One region of the Brevibacillus choshinensis genome, then DNA from elsewhere that is predicted to be linked to it. Evidence: predicted binding sites of a transcription regulator. Region 1 holds the regulator's gene; each other region holds the start of a gene.
What was found. Region 1 encodes CtsR, which represses protease genes until heat stress. Its sites were predicted from a motif close to ATGGTCAATAAAGGTCAAACA; they were not measured.

Region 1 (7,827 bases):
AGAGGGATTCGCTACTTCTTCCAAACCTCGGTCCTTCATCTCGAAAATCCCGATTTCATTTGTCGAGCCGAATCGATTTTTGACTGCACGCAAAATCCGGAACGTATTGTGGCGTTCCCCTTCGAAATACAAGACGGCATCCACCATGTGCTCCAGCATGCGCGGACCCGCGATAGAGCCCTCCTTGGTCACATGGCCCACAATAAACGTACCGATCCCTTTTCCCTTTGCGATTCTCATCAGCTGTGCCGTCGCCTCACGCACTTGAGCGACGCTACCTGCTGCAGATTGAACGGCAGGGTGAAAGACAGTTTGAATCGAGTCGATGATCAATACATGGGGGTCTACCTGATTAATATGCTGTTCGATCAAATCCAGATCATTTTCTGCTAAAACAAACATGGGAGGAGTTTTGGTACCGAGTCGATCTGCACGCAGCTTGATCTGCTTTGCGGACTCCTCCCCGGAAACATACAGGACTCTTGCGCCATGATGAGCCAACGCAAACGAGGTCTGCAGGAGCAATGTCGATTTCCCGATACCTGGATCACCGCCGACCAAAATGAGCGATCCTGGCACAAGCCCGCCTCCAAGAACGCGGTTCAGCTCCCCGATCGTCGTATCCATGCGCGGTTCTTCTTCACTGGCGACCTCTGTTAACGGCATGGCAGCCTGTTTCTGTCCACCACTGATCCCTTCGTGGCGGTGAGCTGTTTTGACAGTCATTTCCTCGACCATGGTGTTCCAGCTGCCGCAGCCTGGACATTTCCCCATCCATTTTGGCGATTCATAGCCACATTCTTGACACGCGTATTTCGTTTTATACTTTGACATATTTGCACCCTCGTTTGGATTTTATCCTCTATTTTTATCATACATGTGCACCCAAAAAAAGAATACCTCCTGTTTGGGGAGGTATCTTTCCATGGCTTTTTGCATGTATTACAGTTTTGATTTTTCCAAGCGTTTGACCACTAATTGGCCTTCTTCGGCATTGATGTTTACCGTATCGCCTTTGCTGATGCTGCCTTTCAGCAGCTCTTCGGACAATCTGTCCTCGATGTGACGCTGAATGGCTCTGCGCAGCGGACGAGCGCCGTAAGCCGGGTCGAATCCTTCCTTGGCCAGCACTTTCTTCGCTTCGTCGGTCAATTGGAAATCAATATTTTGTTCTTTCAAGCGTTTACGCAGCTCGTCGGTCATCAAAGACACGATCTGCTCGATGTGCTCTTGCTCCAGAGAATGGAACACGATCACTTCATCGATCCGGTTCAGGAACTCAGGACGGAAGCTCTTTTTCAGTTCATCCATCACTTTGTCCTTCATATCCTGGTATTTTCTTTCGGTATCACCAGTCGTGAAGCCCAGTGTCGTGTTTTTCTTGATCATGCTGGCACCCACGTTGGAAGTCATGATGACAACCGTGTTGCGGAAATCGACTGTCCGTCCCTTGGAATCGGTCAGGCGACCGTCATCGAGAACCTGGAGCAGGATGTTGAACACGTCCGGATGCGCTTTTTCGATCTCATCCAGCAAGATGACGGAGTACGGTTTGCGGCGTACTTTTTCAGTCAATTGACCGCCCTCATCATAGCCTACATATCCAGGAGGGGCACCGACCAGACGTGCCGTCGAATGCTTCTCCATGTACTCGGACATATCGACACGAATCATGGCGTCTTCATCGCCGAAAAGCGTTTCAGCCACAGCTCGCGCCAATTCGGTTTTCCCGACACCCGTAGGGCCGAGGAAAATGAAGGAGCCTACAGGACGCTTCGGATCCTTGAGTCCCGCTCGTGCACGGCGAACGGCACGGGAGACGGATTTCACCGCTTCGTCTTGCCCGATCACGCGGCTATGCAGGATATCCTCCATTTTCAGCAGACGCTCCGCTTCCTCTTCCTTCAGCTTGAGGACTGGGATTCCGGTCCAGCTCGCCACTACCTGAGCGATATCCTCAGGAGTCACTTCCATGTTCAGCTGGCCTTGACGCTCTTTCCAGTCTTTTTTCGTCTTATCCAGTTCTTCGCGCAGTTTTTGTTCTTGATCACGGAGTGCTGCCGCCTCTTCGAACTCCTGGGATTGCACAGCGGCATCCTTTTCCTTGCGCACTTCCTCCAGACGACCTTCCAGTTCCTTGAGGTTCGGCGGAACGGTAAAGGACTGCAGGCGAACCTTGGAGGCAGCCTCGTCAACCAGGTCGATCGCTTTATCCGGCAGGAAACGATCCGTGATATATCGGTCAGACAGCTTCACTGCCTGCTCAATGGCTTCATCTGTAATTTTGACACGGTGATGGGCTTCGTAGCGATCACGCAGACCATGCAGGATCTTGATCGCGTCCTCCGCTGTCGGCTCATCTACCTGGATCGGTTGGAAACGACGCTCCAGGGCCGCGTCTTTTTCGATGTACTTGCGGTATTCGTCCAGAGTGGTAGCCCCTACGCATTGCAATTCTCCGCGAGCCAGAGCCGGCTTGAGAATGTTGGAAGCGTCGATGGCACCTTCTGCTCCACCTGCACCAATCAAGGTGTGCAATTCGTCAATGAACAAGATAATGTTCCCTGCTTGGCGAATTTCGTCCATGATTTTTTTCAGGCGGTCCTCGAATTCACCGCGATACTTGGTGCCCGCGACCACGGTACCCATATCCAGCGTCATGACACGCTTGTCGCGCAGCGTCTCTGGAATTTCGTTGTTCACAATCTTCTGTGCCAGGCCTTCAGCGATAGCGGTCTTACCTACACCCGGCTCCCCGATGAGCACCGGGTTGTTTTTCGTACGTCTGCTCAACACTTGGATGACGCGCTCAATTTCCTTTTGGCGGCCGATAACCGGATCGAGACCGCCATCGCGTGCAATAGCCGTCAGATCGCGAGCCAGACCGTCCAGCGTAGGCGTATTCGCTGCCGGATTGCCGCCGGACGGCTGATGGGAAGCCATCATTTCGGAGCTGCCCAAGAGCTGCAGCACTTGCTGACGCGCTTTGTTCAGGCTTACGCCGAGATTGTTCATGATTCTTGCCGCAATGCCTTCCCCTTCACGGATCAGACCAAGCAGGATATGCTCGGTGCCCACGTACGTGTGGCCCAGCTTTCGGGCCTCATCCATGGACAGCTCAATGACCTTTTTGGCACGAGGTGTATAGTTTGGAGTGTAATTACTGCCGGACTGCTCCGTTCCGCGTCCGATCAACGACTCCACTTCACTTTGGATTTTGTCGAGACCAAGCCCCAGTGATTGCAGAGCTTTCGCCGCAATTCCTTCGCCTTCCCGAATCAATCCCAACAGTACGTGCTCAGTCCCAATGTCTTTGTGGCCCAGACGAACTGCTTCTTCCAGGGCAAGCGCCAATACTTTTTGTGCTCGTTCTGTAAAACGTCCAAACATCATATCGTACACCTCCAAGGTAACCGTGTTTATTCTCTATGGGTCAACTGTTGCGTGTTGCCTATGTTTTATTTATTTGCCTTTTGGCTTTTCGGTGTCTGCAAGCCGCTCTCGAATTAACCGCGCTCTGCGCTCGTCCCGTTGATCCGGAGTAAGCTTTTGGCCTGCATGCTGCTGCAGGAAGCCCGGCTGGGTCGTGACGAGCAGCTCGTTTAACACCAGCGGTGAAACGCCGGGGATCACGCCGAGGTCAATCCCCAGACGCACATCAGACAGGCGCTGTGCTGCTTCTTTGGATTCGACCGTGCGCGCGTACATCAAAATGCCGTACGAGCGGAAAATGCGATCCTCAAGAGTCACGCGGGTGTGTTCGAGTAAGTACGTACGTGCCACACGCTCTTGTTCGATGATTTGTCTTGCCACTCCGTACAGGTTGGAAAGGATGTCGGACTCCGACATGCCCAAGGTCACCTGGTTGGAGAGCTGAAAGAGATTCCCTAATGCTTCGCTGCCTTCCCCATAAATTCCTCGTACCACGAGTCCGACTTGATTAATCGCCTGCAGAATGCGACTGATCTGCTGCGTCATGACCAGAGCAGGAAGATGGAGCATGACGGAGGCGCGAATCCCAGTCCCTACGTTGGTCGGGCAGCTGGTGAGGTAGCCTCTCGTCTCATCGAAAGCGTAATTTAAATTTTTCTCGAAAGTATCATCTATTTTTGTACCTATTTCCCAGGCATCGTTCAAGCGAAACCCGGGTAGCAGGACTTGAATCCGGATGTGGTCTTCTTCATTAACCATAATACTCACTGATTCATCAGGGTTTAGCAAAACCGCCCCTTTTCGAGACTCCTCGGCGAGGTGCGGACTGATCAGATGCTTTTCCACCAGCACTCGCTTTTCCAGCGGATTGACTTGATCCATGTGAATCACTTGCAGATGGTGTCGTTTGCGCATGGCATCCGACTCGCTGACTTCCGTTACTTTCCTTACCACTTCCTCCGCTTGGGAATCGGTCGCAAGCAACGGAAAAGGGTGCTGGCGCAGGTTACGTGCGATGCGTAACCGTGTGCTGATGACAATATCGGAATCAGGTCCTTCCCCTTTCATCCAATTGCTCCACGGGTTCTGCATAAACTGCTGTTGCGACATCCAGCTAACCTCCCCTGTTACGATTGGGCCATCTTTTGTTCCAGTGCGCGGATTCGGTCGCGCATTTCTGCGGCTTTTTCAAACTCTTCACTGGCTACGTGCGTTTGCAGCGCTTGCTTTAATTGCTCCAGCTCTTTGCGGATTTTCAATTGGCCACCCGTGCGTTCAGGCACTTTACCAATATGTTGGGTGTTGCCGTGAATGCGGCGGAATAATGGGTCCAGTCGATCCCCCAGGAAGGTGTAGCAATCACTGCAGCCGAATCGTCCGCTCTTGCTGAACTGGGCGTAAGTAAGTCCGCAGGTTTCACACCGTAGCGTCTTGTTCGCTGTCGATTCCTTGACGCCTTTCTGCATCGGGTCGAATTTCAGTAATCCTGAAAGGAGATTATTGATGCTGAAATTGTGAAAGCCGGTAAAGACGTCCCCTTTTTCCTGAGCGCAGTGCTCACAAATATGGTATTCGGTTTTTTCGCCATTGACGATTTTCGTCAAATGAAGTGTCGCCGGTCGTTTTCCGCATTCCTCACAGTTCATCACATCTTCCCTCCTAGCACGTGCTTTTGTTACTTCAACAGAATGGCCGCGATCATCTGCTTTAAAATGTTTGCCCGCAAACGATCTCGCAATTCCGTATCCACGATTAAAACAGAACGGGAGGTGGCAATTTTCATCAGGGTTGCTTCCCTCACATTAACCAGACCTTCCTCCAGAAGGCGCTCTACGATAGCATTGCCCACACTTTGTGAGATAGCCTCGCCAATCAGCTCCTCTGTCAAAAGTTCCTGCAGGCGTGCCTTGCTGACAATCTGCACTTTGCGGATGCGGATGTATCCGCCACCGCCACGCTTGCTTTCCACAATATACCCTTTTTGGACCGTAAACCGGGTATTGATGACGTAGTTGATCTGAGACGGCACACATTGAAAAAGGTCGGCTAGCTCACTACGCTGAATCTCGATCGCGCCATTGGGACTCTCGGTTAAGATGCTTTTCAAGTGTTGTTCAATGATGTCCGAGATGTTACGCAAGTCATCGCCTCCTCTTCTCACTGTGTTTTGTATTGACTTTGACTATCTTTGACGTTAATTATAATGGGTTTACTACACGCTTGCAAGTGGTGAATACACTTTCTATTGTGGGCAAAATGGGGTCGCTTGAAACCAAGCAAAAAACCACTTCCTGACGGAAATGGTTTATGTTTGTTTTTGCTTTATGGTGTCGATTTCTGGCAAATGATCGAGCAATTGCGGGAAATTCGTAATGATCACGTCGGCCCCATCCAGCTCACCCGGATTCGCAAAGCCAAAGTCGCAGCCAATCGTGAACAAGCCATTCGTGGTTCCCGCCTCAATGTCAGAGTGGCGGTCCCCTACCATGATCGCTTTTTCCACCTGATAGTCCTTCAGTAATTTTGCGACCAGATCATTTTTTGTACGCGTGCGAAACCGGCCCGCCGAATAGAGGTCCATCAAAAACGGCTTCAGGTCGTACTCCTCGCACAGGGCATCAATATAAGCCTCTTGACCGTTGCTGGCGATAAACAGGGCAGCACCACGCTCATGCAAATCCTGCAAGGTATCCCATACCCCCGGATATAAGTCGGTTACCCGTTCGTGAATCAGTTGGATCTCATTTTCCAGCAAAATGCCGTCGGCAGCCTCTTTGGCTTCTTCACTCGCACCCGGCATCAGCTTGTTCCACACCTGATCGATTGTCATCCCCAAAATGTTGGTGATTTCGCTCTCATCTGGTGTTTTCCCTTCCCATAGACCTTTTGCACGCAATTGGTCAAACGTCCGTTGAAAGGCAGGCGTCGAGAGTTTTTCTGTTTGCAGTAAGGTACCGTCCATATCGAACAGGATCGCATAAGGTATGCTCATGATTTCCCCCTCTTTCAACTGTATCCTGCCAGCATCTACATTATGGTAGCAGTTGATCTTGTTCGTCCATCATTTTCATATCGTCGCGGATAAACTCAGCAATTCGCTGGGCAGCATCGGGCTTGGAGATTTTATGCGACATTCTCCGCATGTAATCAACCTTTGAGGGACTATGCAGCAACTCTTCTATAAAATAGATCAATTGCTCAGACAAGTTGGCGTGAACAGCACAGCCGTTGTTCAGCAGGAAATGGCTGTTTCGCTCCTCCTGTCCCGGCAGCGGGTTGTAGATAATCATTGGAACCCGTTTGCTCATCACTTCAGCTGATGTCAATCCGCCCGATTTTGTCACGATCAGGTCGGCTGTCTCCAGATATTCGTGAAAGTTATTTACAAATTTGAGGGGCACCACCTCATGGCGGTACGTGCGACTGGTGACCTTTCGATACAGCTTTTCATTGCTTCCCGTCAAAACAAATGCTTTGATCGGCATATCGATCTCTTCCAGCCCGTCGAGCACCTTTTCCATGGATCCGAGCCCCAGACCACCTCCGGAGAGAATGATGCTTTTTTGCTCGTCCTTCAGCCCAAGCTTTTTCCGAGTTTGCTCCTTATCCAGCGGCAATCGGAATTTTCTCATGATCGGGATGCCCATTGGAATATATTTTTGATGGTCTTGTCGGTAGAGGTCGACCAAATAGTACAGCTGCTCGTGACCGATAAAGTAATAGTTGATGTGATGATTGATCCACGACGGATGTATGGTGTAGTCCGTAATGATCGTGTAAATGGGTTCCTTCCAGTCATTTCTGCCTTTCAGGACAGAAAGCATACAACTGGCAAAGGGATGCGTCGCAATAAACGCATCCGGTTGGACACTGTTTATTAATTTCTTGAGCTTGTTTGCCAGTAATTTATTCATGAGCACATTCATATCAAAGAATCTGCTTTTTTCGGTGTTATGGTAGATTCTCCCCCACATTTTTGGAGACAATCTCAACAAGTTCATGTAGCTTTCCAGCAAGATCTTGTGGAACGTTGGACTGATGTATTCCAACGTATCAATAATCATCGACGTGTAGCCATTTTCAGCCAGACTCTCCTGCATTGCCCTGGCCGCTTGATTGTGACCGTTACCGATGGAAGCTGAAAAGATCAAGATTTTCTTCATTGATTATTCTCCTTCATAAACCATGCCTTGCCAACTACTAACTGATGATTCACGTACCTTCTCATGTTAGTCTACCCCCTCTCTGCTCTGCAAGGGGTATCTTGTCGGTCAATGGCCCTAACTTATCGACATAAACAGCGTCATGAAAAGATGATCTGTAATGATTGCCCATCTGAAGACTGCATAAAACAAAAAACCTCTTTACCCATTCTGCGGTAAAGAGGTACGTTTC
Region 2 (7,827 bases), 1.8 Mb from region 1:
GGCTCATGGGGGCAGGTCGAACGGAGATGGCCAAAGCGTTGTTCGGCCTGGAGAAAGTGCGGGAAGGACGCGTTCTCGTGGATGGCCAGCCCATTCGCGTGACGCGCCCGATCGATGCCATTTCAGCAGGAATCGCGCTCGTGACGGAAGACCGCAAAGAAGAAGGGCTGGTGCTGTCTCTTTCGGTCCGCGAAAACATCTCCCTGCCCAACCTGGAGAAGGTTTCCTCTCTCGGAGTCATGAAGCCGAGCCAGGAGAAAACGCTCAGCAATGAGGCGATCCAGCGGCTGTTCATCAAGACGGCTGGCGGCGAGCAAATCGTCGGGTCGCTGTCCGGCGGGAACCAGCAAAAGGTCGTCATCGGCAAATGGCTGGCGAAAAAGCCGAAAATCCTGATTCTGGACGAGCCTACCCGCGGTGTCGATATCGGTGCCAAAAAAGAGATTTACGATATCATGAATCGACTCGCGCAGGATGGCGTCGCGATCTTGATGATCTCCTCCGAACTCCCCGAGGTACTGGGGATGAGCGACCGCGTGCTGGTCATGCACGAAGGACGCATCACCGGTGAGTTTGCGAGAGAAGAAGCAACCCAAGAATTGATTATGCATGCAGCGACGGGAGGGACTAGCCATGCGGTTTAATGTTTTGCAGAGAATGGGCCCGCTGCTTGGGCTCGCCTTGATTGTCATCGTTCTATCGATTATCAACAGCGACTTCCTGACGATCAGCAATATCTTCAACGTACTGCGTCAGATTTCGATTAACGCCTTGATCGCATTTGGTATGACCTTTGTTATCTTGACGGGCGGGATCGACCTATCCGTAGGGTCCATGCTGGCACTTGCAAGCGCTATCACAGCAGGCTTGATGGCCAGCGGCATGGATACCTGGCTGGCTGTATTGATCGGCTTGTTGGCAGGCGTCGTCATGGGGGCCATCAACGGTGTGATTATTACAAAAGGGAAAGTGGCTCCGTTTATCGGAACCTTGGCGACGATGACCGTTTTCCGCGGTCTGACACTCGTCTACACCGAAGGCCGACCGATTACCGGGCTCAATCCGGATTTCGCGATGCTGGGGAAAGGGTTCTTCCTGGATATCCCGATGCCCGTCATCTGGATGCTGATCTCCTTTGCGATCCTTTATTTCATTCTTCGTCATACGACCTTTGGACGGCACGTGTACGCACTCGGAAGCAATGAGGAAGCGACCAAGCTGTCCGGCATCAGCACAGGCAAGGTAAAAGTGCTGGTGTACTCGATCAGCGGTCTGTTTGCAGCCCTGAGCGGGATCATCCTGACGTCCCGCCTCAATTCGGCCCAGCCGACTGCAGGGACATCCTACGAGCTGGATGCGATTGCCGCCGTCGTCTTGGGTGGTACGAGCCTGTCCGGTGGACGTGGCTGGATCGTCGGTACCTTGATTGGTGCGATGATCATCGGTGTGTTAGATAACGGTCTGAATCTGCTGAATGTCTCTTCCTTCTACCAATCGGTAGTCAAAGGGGCGGTCATTCTCATCGCAGTGCTCTTGGACCGATCTAAAGCAAATAAATAAACAAAAAAAGCGTGGAAATTAAGGAGGATGGAATCGTTATGAAGAAATTTTTGAAAATGGCTCTGGCTTCGTCGCTGGTACTGGGTGTACTCGCAGGCTGCTCTACGTCATCCAATCTGGAAAACAAAGCACCAGAGCAATCCGCTGGAAATGCAGGCGGCAACGCGGGTGGCAAAGTGACGATTGGTCTGGCTGTATCTACGCTGAACAATCCGTTCTTCGTTTCCTTGAAGGAAGGCGCTGAGAAAGCAGCCAAGGATGCGGGTGCCGAGCTGCTGGTCGTAGACGCGCAGGATGACACCGCGAAACAAATCAGCGGCGTAGAGGACCTGATCCAGAAAAAAGTAAGCGTCATTATGATCAACCCGACTGACAGTGCCGCGATCGCGACAGCAGTGGAAGCAGCGAACAAAGCAAACATTCCTGTAATCACGGTAGACCGCGCTGCTGAAGGCGGCCAAGTGGTTTCTCATATCGCATCCGACAACGTAAAAGGCGGTAAAATGGCAGGCGATTTCATCCTGGAAAAACTGGGTGGCAAAGGCAACATCGTAGAGCTGCAAGGAATCGCTGGTACATCCGCAGCGCGTGACCGCGGAAAAGGCTTCCATGACGCTGTTGACAACAAGGAAGGCGTGAAAGTGGTGGCGTCCCAGCCTGCTGATTTCGACCGTGCAAAAGGCCTTTCCGTAATGGAAAACATCCTGCAATCCAACAAAGACGTGCAAGCTGTGTTCGCACACAACGACGAAATGGCCCTGGGTGCCCTGCAAGCAGTGGAAGCATCCGGCAAAGACATCATCGTAGTAGGCTTCGACGCGACAGACGATGCAGTGAAAGCAGTTAACGACGGTAAAATGGGCGCGACTGTCGCTCAAAAACCTGCTGCGATCGGGGAGACTGCGGTGCAAACAGCACTGAAAGTAGCGAAAGGTGAAAAAGTAGACAGCAACATCCCAGTAGATCTGGAACTGATCACAAAGAAATAATAGGTTTGCAGCGGAAAGTCGGTACGTGTTGATTTTCGGTTGCCTGTAATAAAAAAACTTCTTCAGTACACCGATGGGATCGGTAGAAACTGGAGAAGTTTTTTGTTGCTTCTAGGCGCTAGCTTCCGTACATTTTCATCACGAGATCGGCTACTTCAGCACTTTCAGAGCGCGCCGCAATTTCTTGGCAAACTGAACAGGCGGCTCAACGGATTCAATATGCATATACATGAGCCGCGGACTATCAAAAAGCCAATGATTGTGTAGGGCAGTTACTTTAAGCCCTTCTTTTCGAAGAGCGTCGATGAATTTTTGGACTTCCTTTTGCAGGAGAGTGAACTCCCCCGTATTCAAAGCATTTCCCTCTTTATCGAGGGATTGAATCGTAATTTCGTGCTCGGTATCATACATTTTGCCCTTGATGGTTGCATTGAGATTACGCTTGACCATGATCGAACAAGTATCATTGGACATGCCGGTCCCGCCTAGAATCTTAGCTAAGCGGTCACATAAGCTTTTTGGAATTTTCAAAGAGGTTCCTCCTCTTTTTCGTTTACGGCATTGTATGCGTGGAAGAAAAAGAGGGACTAGACGATTATACCAAAAGGTGAATGTCTATTTTTCTTATTCGGTGTCGGCTTTTCCTTTTTCCAATAGCCCCAGCACCCATTCACACCACTTCATGTCCTCTTGCATGCGGCGATAGCCCCACGTGAGCAAAATGTAATCGCTGAAAGCCGAGTGATCGGGATGGTCAGGATGTTTGCCATCCGTCTGCTGCTCCATTTCCTGCATGATGTGCATGAAGCTTTCCGCTTGTTCGCGGCAATGCTCGATCCGCTCTGTGAACATGGCGCGCGCAGCCTTCTCGTCGGTTAGCTGCAGGCAGTACGCTTTGAGGACCAGCTCATCGCGAATGACAGGCTCTGCTGTCGGTTCTGCGAGCCATAGCTTGAGAGCGATTTCACCTTTTTCCGTGATGGAATACACTTTTTTATCGGGTCGATCGGTCTGGTGCACACGGGTGAATTGCATATAGCCTTCCTGCTCCAGCTTGGCCAGCAAGGGATAGATTTGACTGTGTTTGGCCTGCCAGTATGGCTGCAATTGGAGCATTAAATCATAACCGGAGCTGGGTGTCCGGGCAACCAGTCCAAGAAGTCCGTACGCGAGTGTATTCAATGGAAAATGCCCCCTGACTTTCTATCGTTCATGATTATTATAGGAACGGAGAACACCCGAATCAATACAGCAAATAATTTCTAGTGAATACCACTTGAAAGTCAAAGAAGGTCAAACTATAATAAAGTCATCGGAAGGTCAGGAAAGGTCAAACAACAATGAACCAACGATCCTTTCGTTATTGTGACCAAGAAAAGGAAGGCTAGTCACAATCCTACACAATCGCTGTATAGGGGGTAAATATTATGCAGTGCGAAGTATGCCATCAACGAAACGCAAACGTGTTTTTGAATATACAGCTGCAAGAAAAGCAGCAAAAATATTACCTGTGCTCGGAATGCCATGCCAAGCTGACGAATAAAATCGGCCAAGGCATGAACTTCGGTCCATTTTCTTCATTCTCCGGCCTGGACGATTTTCTCCAAGGCTTCGCGAAGTCTTCCATGAACGGGGAAGCACCAAAAATGGCACCACCAGCTCGTGAGCGAGGCGGTGTGCTGGACGGGTCTGGCCGCAATCTTAACGATGCCGCTCGTGCGGGTCTGATCGATCCAGTCATCGGTCGCGACGCTGAAATTGACCGTGTGATCGAGATCTTGAATCGCCGCGGCAAGAACAACCCGGTCCTGATCGGGGAGCCTGGGGTTGGTAAGACCGCGATTGCGGAGGGCTTGGCACTGCGCATCGTCGAAGGCGACGTGCCCGTCAAGCTGCGTGACAAAGTCGTCTACACACTCGATGTGGCGTCCCTCGTTGCAGGTACCGGGATTCGCGGACAGTTTGAAGAAAAAATGAAACAGAGCATAGCAGAGCTGCAACAACGTAAAAATGTCATTCTGTTTATCGATGAGCTTCATCTGTTGGTAGGTGCCGGATCGGCGGAAGGCTCGATGGATGCCGGCAACATCCTGAAGCCGGCTCTGGCGCGAGGCGAGCTGCAAGTCATCGGGGCAACTACACTGAAGGAGTACCGAGTGATTGAGAAAGATGCCGCTCTGGAGCGCCGCTTCCAGCCGGTCATGGTCAAAGAGCCGTCGATTCCAGAAGCACTGGAGATCTTAAAAGGGCTGCGCCCAAAATACGAGTCCTACCACCAGGTCGCTTACCCAGATGATGTGCTCCAGGCTTGTGTGGGGTATGCGGCCCGCTACATCCAGGATCGTTTCCTGCCGGACAAGGCGATCGATCTGCTGGATGAAGCCGGCTCCAAGCTCAACCTGCGTTCGGCAACCAATGATACGGAGGAGCTTCGAGAGCGACTGAAAGCGATCGGTGAGGAAAAACAGGAAGCGACCCGGTCAGAGGACTATGAACGTGCGGCAAAATTGCGCGATGAGGAAGCGAAGATCCTCGAGGCTTTGGACAAAAAGGACAGCGCCGACCAACGTGCGACCGTCCGCATCGAAGACATTCAGGAGATTATTGAGCAAAAAACAGGGATTCCTGTGAAAAAGCTGCAAAGCGATGAGCAGAACAAAATGAAGCACCTCGCTGAGCATCTGGAGCAAAAGGTTATCGGTCAGACTGAAGCTGTCACACGGGTGGCCAAAGCCATTCGCCGCAGCCGTGCCGGTCTGAAACCAAAACACAGACCGATCGCTTCGTTCTTGTTCGTCGGACCGACAGGCGTAGGGAAAACCGAGCTGACTCGCGCCTTGGCTGAGGAGCTGTTTGGCACGCGCGATTCGATGATCCGACTGGACATGAGCGAGTACATGGAAAAGCACTCCATCTCCAAGCTGATTGGTTCTCCTCCAGGCTACGTCGGCCATGAAGAGGCTGGCCAACTGACCGAGCGCGTGCGCCGCAACCCGTACAGCATCATTCTGCTGGATGAGATTGAAAAAGCGCATCCGGACGTACAAAACATGTTCCTGCAGATTCTCGATGATGGCCGACTTACCGATAGCCAGGGCCGTACGGTTGCGTTCAAGGATACGGTCATTATCGCTACAAGCAATGCGGGTGTGAGCGAACGGAAGATTTCCGTCGGATTTGGTGCCAAAACACCTGAGCCGACCACCGTTCTGGATTCGCTGGGAGCTTACTTCCGACCTGAGTTTCTCAACCGCTTTGACAGCATCATCTCCTTTAACCAGCTGCAAAAAGAAGATCTGGTGAAAATCGTGGATGTGCTGCTGCAGGAAGTGATCGACAACCTGAACGATCAAGGAATGAAGATGAGCATCTCTGACGAGGCCAAATCCGTCCTTGCGGAAAAAGGCTATCATCCAGCCTTTGGCGCGAGACCGCTGCGCCGGGTGATCCAGCAATATGTGGAGGATGGAATCGCCGACCTTGTCATGGAAGAAGACGCTGTAAACGAGATTCGCGTAGAGGTAGAGAACGGCGAGATCAAGGTCTCCAAGCAAAGCTGATCCAAGCTGGCTCGTTACATGAAAAAGAGGGTTCGCAGGCGATGCGAATCCTCCTTTTTTCGTCTTTACTGCCCTCGCCTGCTCGCTTTTCGGAGCACCTCCACCAGACGGGAGACTCCTTCCGCTATCATCTCTTCTTTGGTGGTGGAGGCGTTCAGCTTGAGGATATTTTCTTGTGGAAAGGCGGACAAATAATGCTTGTTGATCGACTCTACCAGGATGGATTGTTTGGTGAGCAAAGGGATCAGACGAGCGACAGAAAGGTGTTCAGGCAGTAGAAGATGGGTATGGATGCCGGGGTGTCTTTGCTCCTGGTAGGCAAACAGGTCGCCAGCAGCCGTTTGCTCCCGTAGCAGCGCGCTTGCAAGTACTTGGGATTTGCGGTCGTAGGAACGGCGGATTTTCTGTTTGTGCCGATCAAACATGCCGCTTTTCAAGTAAATTTCCAGGGCTGCCTGCGACAGCATGGAGCTGTCAATGTCGAGCAATCGCTTGTATTGATTGAAGGTGTGGGTCAGCGTGTCTGGAATGACAGCAGCCCCCAGACGCAATCCGGGAAAGATGATTTTGGAATAGGTCTTCAAATAAATGACATGCCCAGATGAATCATAGCTGAACAGCGGATCGGATTTGCTGTCCTGCTCTAAATCCGCGAGATGGTCATCCTCGACGATGTACACATCGTATTTTCGAGCAAGCTCCACGAGTGCTTGCTTCTCCTGCCGGGAGTAGGTGGTGCCCAATGGACTATGAAATCGCGGCATCGTGTAAAAAAGTTTAATGCTCTCTGTGCGAAACAGCCGCTCAACCTCTCTGAGATCGATGCCCTTCGCAGTCCGTTTGATTCCGATGACAGGGAGCTTGTGTGTCTCCAGATACTCGATCAGCAGATGATAGCCAGGCTGCTCGATGAGGAGGTGGCTCTTTTGGTTGGGAAACGGCATCGTCGCCAGCAGGGCCAGCGCTTGCTGGACGCCGGAAGTGATAAAAATGTTTGCGGGCTGGGTAAACACCTGGTGGTTGGCTAGCTGCCTTTGGAGCACTTGGATGAGCGACGGCAAGCCTTGGGCTGTTCCGTAAATGAACAAATCGTTTTTGTACGTCTCAATCGCTTTGTTGATGCAGTGCTGAAAATCCAGATAAGGAAATACATCGGGATCGGGGGCGGAAGTGGCAAAGTCGATGGTGTCAGATGAAACGGCGCGAGGCTGGCTTTGTTTTTTAACAACGTAGTAGCCGCTTTTCTCGACAGAGTAAACGAGATGACGCTTTTCCAGCTCTGCAAGCGTGCGGATGACGGTGCTCATGCTGCACTGGTATTGCTTGGCCAGCTCCCGGATGGACGGGAGCTTGTCGCCTTCCTTGTAGGTATTGCCCTCGAGCAGCGCTTCCAACTCATTTTGCAAGTGCATGTATTTGTGCATGAACCTTCCTCATTCCGCCGGAGATCTGTACCGGAACAGATCGTCTTTTTTTGCATTGTAGCATGCGTGCTGCGGCTTTACCATGAAGGAAAGACGGCCGTTTGGAAAAAACAAACATGCATTATGAGATGAGGAGAGTTCCGCATGTCCCCTAAAAAACAAGCGATAGCTGCTGCGGTCACGAATGCCATCATCGTGGGGCTGTCATTCATTTTTGTCAAATTGGCTCTGAGCGTGAGCGACCCGCTCGATACGCTCGCACATCGCTTTACGATTGCGTTCGTGGCAGCTGCG
Region 3 (7,827 bases), 800 kb from region 1:
TTTGAAATCTTTTGTTTTATGAACAGCATCGAGTACTTGCTCACGGGTCGGCTTTTTGCCGCCGTTTGCCTTGATCGCTTCTTCCAGACCGTTCAGCATTACGCCCATGGAATCATAACCGAAGGACGTGAAGATACCTACTTTGTTGCCAGTCGATTGCTCGAAATCAGCGATCCACTTCTTGCCGTCTTCAGTCGCGCCTACGTCACCTACAGTAGATGTGAATACGACGTTGTTTGCATTTTCAGCCCCAGCGATTTTCACCAGGTCAGCAGAGTCGTAGCCGTCTCCACCCATGAAGACACCTTTGTAGCCTTTTTCACGAGCTTGCTTCACGATGATGCCCGCGTCGGAATAGTATCCGCCGAAGTATACCATTTCAGGATTTGCAGCCACGATTTGGTTGATAACAGCACTGTAGTCTTTCTCACCTGCTGTTACACCTTCGAAGCCAAGAATTTGCACGCCGTCTTTTTCAAATTGCTTTTTCACTTCTTCAGCCAGACCTTGGCCATACGCTTGCTTGTCGTGCATCAGGTATGCTGTTTTGATGTTCAGCTGATTTTTCGCGTAAACAGCCGCTTTGGAGCCTTGTTGGTCGTCACGCGCACAAATGCGGTGTACGATCTTTTTGCCTTGCTCGGTCAGGTCGGAGCCTGTCGCGGATGGAGATACCATGACAAGCTTCTCTTGATCGTATTGAGCAGCTGCCGTGATGGAAGCACCTGTCGTTGCATGGCCCACAACCCCTACGACGTCTGGGTTGGAAATGAGCATTTGCGCTACGGCTACCCCTTGTTTCGGGTCAGCTTGGTCATCCTGTGCGGAGAGCTGCACATCAAAGCCCAGCTTTTTGAAGGCTTCCTGTTTTTCTTTCAGAGCGTATTCGGCACCGGCTTTAGCCGTGCTTCCGTAGTCGGAGTATTGACCGGACATCGGGCCTACCACGCCGATCACGAGCTTTTCCAGAGAGCCGCTCGCAGCGCCTCCGCTGCCACCGCTTTGCTCAGTCGTGCCGTTTTGCTGTGGAGCGGCACCTTGCCCTCCTCCACAACCTGCGAGAAGTGAACCCAACGCAAAAGTAGCTGCGATAATTGACAGTGTCTTCTGTTTTTTCATAGCAAACATCCCCCTCTTTATTTACGAACAAACTATGAACCACTACTACATTGTAAAATAAATTAGAAAATTTGCAACAGAAATAAGAATATTTCTATTCCCATATAAACACTCTTCATATTGACAAATAAAAAATAGCCACACCTCGTCAGGCTGTGGCTATTTTTGGAAAATATTATCTACTCTTTGTATTTTTGGGAATACGCTTTGCACATAACGTAAATGGCCACAGCCACAAAGCCGATGATCAAGGCCAACGTGGTACCTGGCATAGGATGTTTCTCCTCTCCGTTGCGCGAGCTTTGCCTCTATTATACGAGAAGCCATCAGGAATCGACAACGGATGAATCATCCAGAGCCTAGGATTTCACTTCAATGGACAGGTTGTAGGTCAGATTTTTGGCATCATAGCTTACCGCTGCTCCCAGCTCTTGTGCGATAAACACGAGTGGAACCAAAACGGCGCCTGTCGTTACCCGCGGAGCGTTTGGCACTCTGGTTTCCTTTCCGTTTTTGTAAGCGAACGTGCTGTTTTGATACATGCGGAGAGCATACTTGTTATCTTTAGCCACGAGGAGAGACTTGCTCATCGTATCCCATGCGGCTGAGCCTCCAAGCGCAATCGCCAGTGTGCTGGCATTCACATACGCTACGCCATTTTCCGTGACGATGTCTTGAGGAAAAGGCAGCTCCTTGCCATTCAGATTCACTTTGATCTTTTGCTGCTGCACAGGAGCGGATTGAGCAAATGCGGCTGTCGCCGATACGCCCCCAGTCAGTAGAGCTGCCGTCAGCAGCATAGCGGAAAACTTACGAAGAGACATTCTAAACACTCCTTATAGGATAAGAAATTACTTCCAATTTTGTAACTTTCGACATGGATTTCCATATTCCTTTTTTGTGGCTCCATACTTTTCCTATGTAGAAGAAGTGCCATTCATGCCCAAACTAACTGTAAGAATCGCCGTTTCGGAAGAATTTTTTTCTCAGACAAAAATAATATCCCGCGAACAAATGTTTTTGTGCACAAGCTGTGGATAATACTGTGGATAACTATAATAAGTGAGGTAACTATGGCAGATGAACGTTTTTTCCTGATTTATCAGGAAGCGAGCGATGAAGAATGCCTCCTGACCATTCAGCCGTACAAGGATGAGCAGTCGCTTGCAGAAGCCATCAATTCGCTTCAGGCCAAGCAGATCGACGAGTACACCATCATTCAGGGGAAAAAGATGACGGCGACGCTACGTCTCGCGGTCGAGCTGACTGAGGCAGAAGAACAAGAATAAATGTTTTCTTTGATCAATAGGTTTAAGGGTAGGCAAGATGGCAAACATGGTTAGGGAGGGCATGCAGTTAAGTGTTTGACCTTCATTGACCTTTTGTGTATGATATTCTTACAAAGAGAGGAGGAAGACTAGATGCACATGAATTTGATCCCTACTGTCATTGAACAGACCAACCGCGGTGAACGTGCTTATGATATTTATTCGCGCCTGCTCAAGGACCGCATCATCTTTCTGGGAACCCCCATTAACGATACGGTAGCGAACATTGTGGTGGCCCAGTTGTTGTTCCTTCAGGCGGAAGATCCGGACAAAGATATTTCTCTGTACATCAATAGCCCTGGCGGTTCCATTACAGCCGGTATGGCCATTTACGATACGATGAATTTCATCAAGCCTGCTGTCTCCACGATTTGTATCGGTATGGCAGCTTCGATGGGTGCCTTCTTGCTGGCGGCGGGAGAGAAAGGCAAGCGTTTTGCCCTTCCGAACAGCGAAGTGATGATCCACCAACCATTGGGTGGTGCCCAAGGTCAAGCGAGCGACATCGAGATCGCCGCAAAACGCATCCTGAAAATGCGCGACCACTTGAACCGAATCCTGGCCGAGCGTACCGGACAGCCTCTGGAGCGCATCCAGAAGGACACGGATCGCGACAACTTCCTCAGTGCTGCTGAAGCTGTGGAATACGGACTGATCGATAAAGTGATCACTGCCGAGCCTACATCGAAAAAGTAAGACTCCTTCAAATGAAAAACCACCCGTCCAATCGTGGCCGGGTGGTTTTTTGCATGAGTGAAGCATAGCGAGTCTTCCGTTATCCACTATTCGTCCACAGGCATGTAGGCAAATCCTGTACGAATCGCATAACCGTAATCGGGTCTGCCCTTGTCTTCCGCGACTCGGCTCGCCTGCTCCCAATCGTATGGCAGCATGATCTGCTCTATCGTCCAGCCAAGCTCCGAGGGCCACAGGATCGCATATTTGGCATGCGGCGACATGGATTCCATGACGTGTGGATGAGGCGACTCCTCGTAATAAGCAGGAAATCCCACGCTGCCAGGATTGAGGACGAGCTTGCCATCTGGCAGCTGTACACTCTTTGGCAGGTGCGTATGCCCACAGACGATGATTCGTTGCTCTATGGACTGCAGCTGCTCCGCTACGATAGCCAGAGCCTTATTCCCTGCTCCTCTCTCTGTGACCTCCTCCAGCAAATACGTTTCGTCAGAAAATGGCGTTCCGTGGCAAAAGAGGATATCCTCAAACACCCAGGTTTTGCGAAATGTCCGGATCCATTCCAGATGTGCTTGGGAAAGCAATGGCTTTACCTGCTGAAACGTCAAAGATTCGCTTTCCTCCTCCAGCAGGATCCGATCGCAATTTCCCATGATCGAAATGACATTCTTTTCTGCCATGAGCCTCTGCGCTGTCTCCAGTGGGGCAATGGGGCCGAACAAAACATCCCCCAGGTTCACGATCCGCTCAATGCCTCTGCCGGCTATATCGGCCAATACAGCATCGAGGGCATACACATTGCTATGGACGTCTGATAGGACTGCAATCGCTCCTTTTGCCGTCATTGGGCGGCTGCCTCTATCGAAAATTTTCCTTCTGCCATGACCGTTTGGCAAAGCTGGTCTAACATGACGGACCCTCCCCCGATATGTCTGTGCTTTCTACTGATTATAGGAAATCATGATTTTCACCGTCAATCGGGGTTTTTCTTCTTTCAGGATGTGAACATGAAAAAACCGAGTGATCATGGGACATGCCCCGCTGTTCACCCGGCCTGGTCTGCTGTTACTGATCTCGCCTTTCCTCCAGCTGCCCCACTTCTACCCGCAAGCTGCTGGCAGGATTTCTTTCCGTATGGATGCGAGCCGTTTGCGTGGACTCATCCAACTCGTCGATCCACACGGAATCGCCCTTGTAATGGACCACGATTTTTTCATCGGAGCGAACAATCTCCTGTGCACGTGTCAAATCCATCCTGCTACCCTCCTCAATCCTCTTCCTCTTCGCTCGCCTGTTCAGCGTTACTTGCGCCCGTCATCGTATGGACAGTCGATTCTTCAATCAGCCCGTTTTGATCAGACACCTGTCCACCACCCAGACCTTCGTTCACCATGCGGTCGATATCCATGTCGTAAGCGTCACGACCTTCGTACACATTATCGCGAATGCTCATGTCATTTCCTCCATTCCTTGTGGCGACTCTTGGCGCCTTTTACATTGATTAGAAATGCCCCTTTCGCCTCCAAATCATGCACCCGACCGCCGCGGCATTATACAAAAAAGACACCTTCCTGTAGAGGAAAGTGTCTTGGTGGTACGTTCTGATCTATTCTTCCTTGCTGACCAGCTTGGCAAGACTTGCTACTGCCTGGGAGGCATCCGGCCCTTCCGCCAAAATGGTTATTTCCGTTCCAGAACTGATGGCGAGGCTCATGATACCCATGATGCTTTTCGCGTTTACTTTTTTGTTTTCTTTTTCCACGAATACTTCAGAAGCAAAACGGTTGGCCTCTTGTACAAAAAAGGCTGCCGGACGTGCCTGCAAACCGGTTTTCAATTGCACCACAACCTGCTGTTGAACCATGAATGGACCTCCTTACTCTAGAGACTATTATCCCTTAGTATATCATGCATCTACATCGAAATATTTTGTTTTTCTCGTAATTTGTCAGCGATTTCGTTAATTTTTCGCAGGCGGTGATTGACTCCTGATTTGCTGACAACTCCGCTCGGCAGCATTTCCCCCAATTCCTTCAGGTTAATATCGGGATGGGCTACCCTGAGCTCAGCGACTTCGCGCAAACGCTTTGGCAGGTTTTCAAGACCCATTTCCTGATCAATGAGCTGGATATTTTCCAGCTGCTGCGTAGCTGCGTTCACCGTCTTGTTGATGTTTGCGATTTCACAATTGTGCAGACGGTTTACTGAGTTGCGCATATCCTTGACGATTCGTACGTCCTCGAAATAGAGCAAGGCCTGGTGAGCTCCAATCAAACTCAGGAACTCGGTAATCTTTTCGCCTTCTTTAATGTAGAGAACATACCCTTTTTTCCGCTCGATGCACTTGGCATTTAGTTTATACCGATTGGCGATCTTGGTCAATGCCTCACAAAAATCCTGATAGGCCGTAAAAATCTCCAGGTGATAGCTGGAGGCCTCCGGGTGATTGACAGAGCCGCCTGCCAAAAAGGCGCCGCGCAGATAAGCGCCACGGCAGCACGATTTTTTTACGATGTCGGGAGCAACCCCGGATATGAACGAGAGGTTTTGATCCATGATCCCCAAATCTTGCAAGATTTCATTGGCTTTATTGGGAATTCTCACGATGTACACGTTGTTTTTCTTCAACCGCATTTTCTTCCGGACCAAAAGTTCGGCGTGAATCTGGAACAGCCTTTTAATCAAGGTGTAAATCCGTCTCGCAATCGCCGCGTTTTCCGTAGTGACATCGAGTACTAGCCGCCCGGCTCCGAACTGCAGGCTGCCATTCATGCGGATCAAGGCAGACAGCTCTGCTTTACTGCAACAGTCAGCGCCCTCCTGCATGGTTAATTCTTTTTTGGTCTGCGCGGCGAATGACATCGACCTTCACTCCTTCTCTATCTTCAGCACCTTTCGCCTGCGCTTGATCAGCGCCACCACCTGCTTGCTAACGGCAAGGGCGTCGTGACGCAGGTAACCGTCCTCAAACGTGACCAACGGCTTTGCGACAACGTGTAGACCGAGCTGTCGCAGCTTTTTCAAGTCACAAGGGACAGGAGCTGCTCCCTTTTCCGCGTACTTCTCCAGTACGTGACCAGGCAGCTCTGCTGAATTGACAATGATCGTATCTAAAAATGGTTCATTCACGTGCTCATACATCACGTTCACATGTCGTGACGCGGTAAATCCGTCCGTCTCTCCCGGCTGTGTCATGACGTTGCAAATGTAGAATTTTGGCGCTGCGGAGCTTTTGATCGCTTCAAACAGCCCACGAACCAACAAATTGGGCAGGATGCTCGTATACAAGCTGCCTGGTCCAATCAAGATGGCATCTGCTTCTGCAATTGCCGCCAATGCATCTGAGAGCGGCACGGCATCTTCAGGGTCGAGAAACACACGCTTGATTTCTTTTCCTGTCAACGGAATTTGCGATTCTCCCATGACGAGAGAGCCATCCGTCATTTCTGCTACCAGCCGAATAGACTGCGTAGAAGCTGGCAGCACATCCCCCCGAACAGCTAAAACGCCGCTGAGCGTCTTGACGGCCGTGACAAAATCCCCTGTTATTTCGTTCATCGCTGCAAGTAGTAGATTCCCCAAATTATGTCCAGCTAATCCAGTTCCTGTAGAAAAACGATACTGCATCACTTTTTCCATCAGAGGCTCTGTATCAGCCAACGCTGTCAAGACATTGCGAATATCCCCGGGAGGGAGCATATCCATTTCCTCGCGCAGTCGTCCAGAGCTTCCCCCGTCATCCGCCACTGTAACGATCGCGGTAATGTGCACAGGCTCGTGCTTCAACCCACGTAACAAAACGGACAGTCCCGTTCCTCCGCCGATCACGACTAGACGCAACTGTCTTGCTTGCAGCCTCCCCATACCCTTAGTCGGCATATTTCACCTCATTATCCCCTATTGCACAAAAACACGCGGACTGGCTTTATAGGAAGCGGTCTCCCTTTATCTTCCTGCCATCCTATGCTCACTTGTTCTTTTCCATGTCACGATGGCTGACGCGCACCGTAAAATCTTTTCCGAAGGTTTCACCCAAATGCTCGGCAATCGCAACGGACCGGTGTTTACCGCCCGTGCAGCCAATCCCGATTACCAGCTGGCTTTTGCCCTCGCGCTGGTAATGCGGCAGCGTGTAGGACAAGAAGTCGGTCAACTTCACGATGAAGTCTTGTGTTTCCTTGTGCTTCATGACGTACTCCGCCACTTCCGGATCACAGCCGGTCTTGGGTCGGAGGTCTTCCACATAGTGCGGGTTCGGCAAAAACCGCACGTCAAACATCAGATCGGCATCAATAGGCGTGCCGTATTTAAAACCGAAAGACAGTACGTTGATGGTAAGCGGTGAGCCCTGCTGCCCGTACTGGCTGATGATTTTTTCCCGGAGCTGAGCCGGCTTCATCTGACTCGTATCAATGATCTGATGCGCCCATCCCTTCATTTCCTGCAGCAAGCGGCGCTCAGCATGAATTCCTTCCAAAGGTGAACCGTTTGGCGATAATGGATGGCGACGACGCGTTTCCTTGTAACGGGACACCAAGGTCGTATCACTCGCATCGAGATAAAGAATATGGTACGAAAGTCCGCTCATTTGGTTCAGACTTTCGATTGTGACTGACAAGCTCTCAAAGAACTCGCGCCCCCGTAAGTCGATCACCAATGCAACCCGCTCTATGCTGCCACCGGA

Region 2: the regulator CtsR is predicted to act here: its motif matches at 3,866-3,886, upstream of JNE38_RS23125 (ATP-dependent Clp protease ATP-binding subunit).
Region 3: the regulator CtsR is predicted to act here: its motif matches at 2,481-2,501, upstream of clpP (ATP-dependent Clp endopeptidase proteolytic subunit ClpP).

Annotation. Positions count from the first base shown of each region.
Region 1 covers NZ_CP069127.1:214,318-222,144, reverse strand. Annotated here, with positions in the region: gene radA (DNA repair protein RadA) at 1-834, opposite strand, end outside; gene JNE38_RS01260 (ATP-dependent Clp protease ATP-binding subunit) at 943-3,393, opposite strand; gene JNE38_RS01255 (protein-arginine kinase McsB) at 3,463-4,542, opposite strand; gene JNE38_RS01250 (protein-arginine kinase activator protein McsA) at 4,560-5,078, opposite strand; gene JNE38_RS01245 (CtsR family transcriptional regulator) at 5,108-5,572, opposite strand; gene JNE38_RS01240 (HAD-IA family hydrolase) at 5,738-6,424, opposite strand; gene JNE38_RS01235 (MGDG synthase family glycosyltransferase) at 6,465-7,595, opposite strand.
Region 2 covers NZ_CP069127.1:4,602,260-4,610,086, reverse strand. Annotated here, with positions in the region: gene JNE38_RS23150 (sugar ABC transporter ATP-binding protein) at 1-644, shown strand, start outside; gene JNE38_RS23145 (ABC transporter permease) at 634-1,560, shown strand; gene rbsB (ribose ABC transporter substrate-binding protein RbsB) at 1,599-2,549, shown strand; gene JNE38_RS23135 (DUF1259 domain-containing protein) at 2,700-3,080, opposite strand; gene JNE38_RS23130 (PadR family transcriptional regulator) at 3,174-3,731, opposite strand; gene JNE38_RS23125 (ATP-dependent Clp protease ATP-binding subunit) at 3,977-6,109, shown strand; gene JNE38_RS23120 (aminotransferase-like domain-containing protein) at 6,175-7,533, opposite strand; gene JNE38_RS23115 (DMT family transporter) at 7,678-7,827, shown strand, end outside.
Region 3 covers NZ_CP069127.1:5,585,685-5,593,511, forward strand. Annotated here, with positions in the region: gene JNE38_RS27935 (branched-chain amino acid ABC transporter substrate-binding protein) at 1-1,119, opposite strand, end outside; gene JNE38_RS27940 (copper amine oxidase N-terminal domain-containing protein) at 1,479-1,943, opposite strand; gene JNE38_RS27945 (hypothetical protein) at 2,193-2,408, shown strand; gene clpP (ATP-dependent Clp endopeptidase proteolytic subunit ClpP) at 2,547-3,143, shown strand; gene JNE38_RS27955 (metallophosphoesterase family protein) at 3,230-3,988, opposite strand; gene JNE38_RS27960 (H-type small acid-soluble spore protein) at 4,209-4,397, opposite strand; gene JNE38_RS27965 (hypothetical protein) at 4,411-4,596, opposite strand; gene JNE38_RS27970 (HPr family phosphocarrier protein) at 4,750-5,007, opposite strand; gene whiA (DNA-binding protein WhiA) at 5,058-6,005, opposite strand; gene JNE38_RS27980 (gluconeogenesis factor YvcK family protein) at 6,012-7,022, opposite strand; gene rapZ (RNase adapter RapZ) at 7,111-7,827, opposite strand, start outside.